2 regions of the Cytobacillus sp. IB215665 genome follow, and region 2 is predicted to be linked to the other one. Evidence: riboswitches for the same ligand, from Rfam matches in the RefSeq annotation. Region 2 holds a riboswitch; the other holds the start of a gene.
What was found. Region 2 has a riboswitch for thiamine pyrophosphate ahead of tenA (thiaminase II). Riboswitches for the same ligand answer to the same signal wherever they lie in the genome.
Positions count from the first base shown of each region.

Region 1 (3,219 bases), on a different contig from region 2:
TAGCTACGAGGAAAGAACGTCCAGTTTCAATTCATGTTGAAAAGGAGTAAGTTTTGTTAGAAATATTCTGTGGAAATAAGAGTATTTAATGAAAGTTCATAGTAAAAACAAGTGAGAAGTAAGCGCTATTCGCTTACTTCTCACTATATAGAAGATTTAGCCGTAAATATTGGACCCTGTTTGCGTAAATTCCTCTGCCTTTTGCTTCATTCCTTCTTCTATCACTTCAGACTCATTTTTACCTTGGTCTTTTGCCATATCTCGAATATCTTGAGATATTCTCATTGAACAAAACTTAGGTCCACACATTGAGCAAAAATGGGCTGTTTTAGCACCTTCGGCAGGCAATGTTTCATCGTGATATTCACGTGCTCGCTCTGGGTCTAACGAAAGGTTAAATTGATCGTGCCACCTAAATTCAAAGCGTGCCTTAGAAAGTGCATCATCTCGTTTTTGAGCACCTGGATGTCCTTTCGCAAGATCTGCTGCATGCGCGGCAATTTTGTAAGCAATAACTCCTTCGCGAACATCTTCTTTGTTCGGTAAGCCTAGGTGTTCTTTAGGTGTTACGTAGCAAAGCATCGCCGTTCCAAACCAGCCAATCATTGCAGCACCTATTGCAGAAGTAATATGGTCATAGCCAGGCGCAATGTCTGTCGTTAATGGTCCTAGTGTGTAAAATGGCGCATCATGACAAACTTCTTGTTGTTTATCCACATTTTCTTTTATAAGATGCATCGGAACATGACCAGGTCCTTCAATCATCACTTGAACATCATGCTTCCAAGCAATTTTCGTTAATTCACCCAATGTTTCCAATTCTGCAAACTGCGCTTCATCATTTGCATCAGCAATGGAACCTGGACGGAGACCATCACCTAAAGAAACTGATATATCATATGTTTTCAAGATTTCACAAATATCTTCAAAATGAGTATATAGAAAGTTTTCTTCATGGTGTGCTAAGCACCACTGCGCTAAAATGGAACCACCTCTAGAAACAATTCCTGTCGTACGCTTTGCAGTCATTGGTATATATCTCAATAGTACCCCTGAATGAATCGTAAAGTAATCTACACCTTGTTCAGCCTGCTCAATTAATGTGTCACGATATACTTCCCACGTTAAGTCTTCTGCAATGCCGTTTACTTTTTCAAGCGCTTGATAAATAGGAACTGTTCCGACTGGAACTGGTGCATTTCTAATAATCCATTCTCTCGTTGTATGTATATTTTTCCCTGTAGACAAATCCATCATCGTATCTGCACCCCAACGAATAGCCCATGTCATTTTTTCTACTTCCTCATCGATGGATGACGAGACGGCGGAATTGCCAATATTCGCATTAATTTTCACATGGAAGTTTTTCCCTATAATCATCGGTTCACTTTCTGGGTGATTAATATTTGCTGGAATGATCGCACGTCCACTAGCTACTTCATCTCGCACAAACTCTGGGCTCATATTTTCACGTATAGCAATAAATTCCATTTCAGGGGTTATTATACCCTTTCTTGCATAGTGCAATTGTGTAACGCATCCACCACTTTTTGCTCGTAGAGGCTGCTTATTAATATGTGGAAACTGTTCAAGGTTTGAACGAGGATCTGATTCTAAATATCCATTATCCTCTGGTTTTATTTCACGGCCTTCATACTGTTCTACATCATTTCGTTTAATAATCCAGTCATCTCGTAGCTTTGGAAGACCCCTTCTTATGTCAACATCATATGCAACGTCTGTATACGGTCCGCTCGTATCGTATACTCTCACAGGCTCATTTTCTTCCTCGCCAAAAGTGCCACTAGTAGGGTGAAGCTCAATTTCTCTCATCGGAACTTTTACGTCAGCTTGATGCCCTTGTACATAAACCTTCTTGCTACATGGAAATGTCATATTTTGTGCAATACTTTCTTTTGTCATTTGAAAATTCCTCCTCAATAATATGAATGAATCAACTGTCAGATAGTCGGTCTGAATAAAGTGTACATATTCCAACTACCTTATGAAGTTGCTAACCCATACCAACTAAAAAAGGGTTCTCAAAATTGAGAACCCTTTTGTTGAAAGTAATTTATGACATAGCTAAAGTAACAATAAGCTGGTCGAATTCTACTTCCCTACGCTGGTATGAGCCAGATCAGGTTCTAAGAGTCAAAGAACTTTAACGCGTTCTTCTCTCAGTCCAAGCTATTGGACCCCCCTAGTAGTGAACATATGTTGTTATCGTTAATACTATAACACAATTAATATTGTTGTGAATAGAGAAAAAAGAAATTATACAATTTATTATTTTTCTTTAAGTTCACTTATCATCGCATTCAATAAATAATCAACTGATTGATGTAGGTTTAACAAACGCTTCCCTTTACCTTCATTATAAAAAACTTGAACAGACAATGTTTGTAAATTTTCAATAGTCGATTCAATTTGCAATGGATAAATATACTTAGGGTTTTGTTCATTAATCCATTGGAAAGCATTGGTTTTCCACATATCAAGAATTTTATTAACTTCATTAGCAAACGGATATACCTCACGATAAAAATCAACTTCAACATGAGTAAGCTCTTTTCTTTGCTCCAGTATACCTATGCATTTATTATTAAATGTCTTTAACATGTTTGTTAATTTTATTAATTTTTCGTAATTTTCCATATTATTTTCTCCAATTAATCTACTTAAGTTCCAATAATATTATATCAATTTAATGGATTGATTGAAAGGATAGCGAGGGAATCTTTTGCTGAACTTCTATGTGGGATTAGAGTGCAATGTCGATGATGTTATGGTCATATATATTTTCTATTTTATGAAGGTTATTGGATATAGTTTTAATATTCCTTTGTTGTTGCTCAACATATACACCTATGTGTTCTTCAACATGATTAACGAGCTTTTGATCTATTAATTCAAGATACTCAAGCAATTCATCAAACACCGAATTCTGCAATTCTTTATTGGTCAATTCCATTTATCTTCTTCCTCCTCGTCAGTATATTTAACTTACATTACAATCATTGAGCTAAACATATCTTCATTTGACTTATACGTTATAGTTTCGTGATGTTAAGCTCTACACCTCCACGATTGACAAAACTAGAAGTAATTCAACAAAGAAAGTCGACAATTTTATATTTGCAACAATTCGACAACGCAGTTCGCATGAAAATAACAGGATTGTTTACACTAATCGTTAGGAGGTGTTTTAGTTGGCCA
Region 1 covers NZ_JAXBME010000012.1:100,844-104,062, reverse strand. The annotation lists gene SLH52_RS14920 (hypothetical protein) at 1-50, shown strand, start outside; gene thiC (phosphomethylpyrimidine synthase ThiC) at 157-1,923, opposite strand; TPP riboswitch at 2,101-2,215, opposite strand; gene SLH52_RS14910 (DUF1798 family protein) at 2,290-2,658, opposite strand; gene SLH52_RS14905 (hypothetical protein) at 2,765-2,974, opposite strand.
Region 1: another riboswitch for thiamine pyrophosphate. It lies ahead of thiC (phosphomethylpyrimidine synthase ThiC); the one in region 2 lies ahead of tenA (thiaminase II).

Region 2 (3,219 bases):
TGTTTATCGTTTATGCGAGTATTGTTGAAGCTGGAAATCTTGGTACATATGAGGGTTTACAACAGCTTGAAATGGGGATGATACTAAGCGGAGTTTTATTTATCTTATTAGCCATTTTTAAATTGATCGATCATTTGAAGAAGCTGTTTACTCCAATTGTCACTGGAACTTATTTATTATTATTAGTTGCACAACTAAGTGGTGCATTTATGAACGGTATTTTTGGAATAGGGTATAAACAAGATTCAGTAGACTTTTCAGTTGCTATACCTGCGGTTTGTGTTTTAATTATCACGATATTATTGGCAAAAAGTCGTGTCCCATTTCTTCGAAGATATTCTGTTTTACTAAGTTTACTCATTGGATCACTGCTGTTTGCTGTGCTTCGTCTAGGAAAAAGTATTCCGCCAACTACAAATGGTATTTCGGTACCACAGATCTTTGCTTGGGGAATACCACAATTGAATAGCGGTATGATTATTACTTCCATTATGATAGGCTTACTATTATTAACAAATATGCTTGCCTCGATTTATGTTGTGGAAAAAGAGCTACAAGAACATACAAAAAATTATGAAGCTGTAAACTACAATAAAGCAAGCTTTATTATGGGGATAAACCAATGGTTAAGTGGTATTTTTTCTGCAATAGGCAGTGTACCAATTTCTGGATCAGCGGGATTTATTGCAATGACCAAAATAATTAATCGCTTACCATTTATTTTAGGAAATGTATTTATTATATTACTTAGTTTCATTCCAATGTTTACTACATATGCTGCTATGATTCCCGAACCAGTTGGGTATGCAATCTTATTCTACCCATTTACTATCATGATTGGTTTAGCTTTAAAAGATTACCAATCTACACAATTAGGAGATAGAGAATATTTTATTATCGGGCTTTCATTATTGGTTGGCATTGGTTTATTGTTTATTCCTGGACAAGCAATAAATGAACTTCCATCCATGTTAAGACCAATTATAAATAACGGATTAGTAGTAGGCACAGTTATATGTATTACTTTAGATCAAGTTATAAAAAAACAAACTTCTGTGTCATATTAATTTATATCACATTGGGTAAAAGGGAAAATATTGAAGTAAGTATGTAGGAATCTTTTGCTTGTGGAAATAATAAAAGTATAGTAAGGTTGTATGTGAAATTAAATATCGCTTACCACTAGGGGTGCAAATCACGTTTGCTGAGAGGGGCTTTGCTGCCTTAACCCTTATACCTGATCTAGTTAATGCTAGCGTAGGGAAGTGGATTGATGACAAACATATTGGATAACATTTTCCAATTCGTCTAATTCCACTCTATCTGTAGAGTGGTTTTTGTTTTCTAATGCCTTTATAACAAAGCTATTTATTCATGAACTTTTACTATTTATTATAATTATGTTTTGTTATATGCGAAAACAAAGACAAGGATAGGCAATATGCTGTCAAGAAATTTTCCACTTCATCTTTTGTATCACAAGGGTGCCTTACTCTTAGTGCAGCGAATGTTATAAAAGAAGGGTGGAATTTATCATGAAGTTTTCCAAAAAAATTAGAGAAGAAGCAGACCAAATTTGGCAGAAGAGTTTTGATCATCCATTTGTGAAAGAGCTTGCAGATGGGACATTATCATTGGATCGCTTTCGCTATTATGTTCTACAAGATTCTTATTACTTAAGTCATTTTGCAAGAGTGCAAACATTAGCAGCATCACAAGCAACTGATCTAAAAATAGTGAGCCAAATGGCATCTCACGCGATCGGTACGAATGAAGCTGAATTATCTCTTCATAAGAACTTTATGGTTCAGCTAGGTATCACCGAAGAAGAAAAAGCTAATTTTAAACCAGCACCAACAGCATACGCATACACTTCTCATATGTATCGTGCAGCACATACTGGGCATATAGGCGACACGATTGCTGCTTTGTTACCATGCTACTGGTTATATTATGAGATTGGAGAGCAGCTTGTTCATGCAAATCCAACTGAACCTATATACCAACAATGGATTCAAACATATGGTGGTGATTGGTTTCGCAAATTAGTTGAAGAAGTCATCGATTTGCTTGATGACATTGCTGATCAAGTAACAGAAGCTGATAGAGAAAAAATGCAGGAGCACTTTATCATTAGTAGTCAATATGAATTAATGTTTTGGGAGATGGCATATACACAAGAAACCTGGCCTATTTCAGCAATGTCAACATCCAAATAAAGCATGTTAGACAGGTGAGAAAATTTTGCTAAGGTCTCTTATCTAATATAAAACGATGACAATCGCAAAATTCTCGTTTTTGGCTTGTAATTTTGGAAAACAACTTAGAGCGTTTTTGATTGATATTAAAGATAGGAGGAAATAACTATGAACAAAGGTTTAAAATTAACTGATATTTTAGTTACAATAGTCATTGCAATCGTATTTGGAATCGTATACAAATTATGGGGAACATTCTATGAAACGATAGGTGCATTTGGATTACAAGTAGATCAGCTTGCATATGGAATGTGGTTTATAGCAGCAACTGTTGCCTTTTTGGTTATTCGTAAAGCTGGTGTGGCAATTATTGCTGAAATGGCCGCTGCATCTGGTGAATTTATCATGGGATCTGAATACGGATTAGAAGTAATGCTATATGGGTTGTTACAAGGATTAGCTGCAGAACTAATATTTGCTGCAGCGCGTTATAAACGCTACGATATCTTAATTGCATCACTTGCTGGTGCTGCATCGGCAGTAGCATCAATAGGGATGGATTATTACAAAGGGTATATAGGTGATTTAGCAGCGTGGAATTTAACTTTATTCATTGGATTCCGAGTAATCAGTGGGATTATAATAGCTGGTGTTTTTGCATATTATCTCGTTAAGGCTTTGGAAGCAACTGGTGTTACAAACTTAGTTCGTCCTGCATCAAAAGAAGACTATGATGCGTTGGATAAGTAGTTGAGGTGTTATAAATGCAAGAAATCACAAGTGTGAAAAACTTACGTTTAAAGTTTACTGGGAGTGCATCTTTATTATTTAAAGATGTCTCCTCTTCTTTTTATGAAGGGGAAAAAGTATTAATACTAGGACCTTCGGGATGCGGTAAATCTACGCTTTTGCAAGTGTTATCAGGAATCATTCCAAATTCAATTGAAGTACCTATTAAAGCTGATGAAATTATTACACCAGAATCATGGGGATATGTTTTTCAAGATCCGGACACGCAATT
Region 2 covers NZ_JAXBME010000015.1:119,266-122,484, forward strand. The annotation lists gene SLH52_RS17055 (purine/pyrimidine permease) at 1-1,067, shown strand, start outside; TPP riboswitch at 1,175-1,281, shown strand; gene tenA (thiaminase II) at 1,536-2,219, shown strand; gene SLH52_RS17065 (ECF transporter S component) at 2,367-2,948, shown strand; gene SLH52_RS17070 (ABC transporter ATP-binding protein) at 2,963-3,219, shown strand, end outside.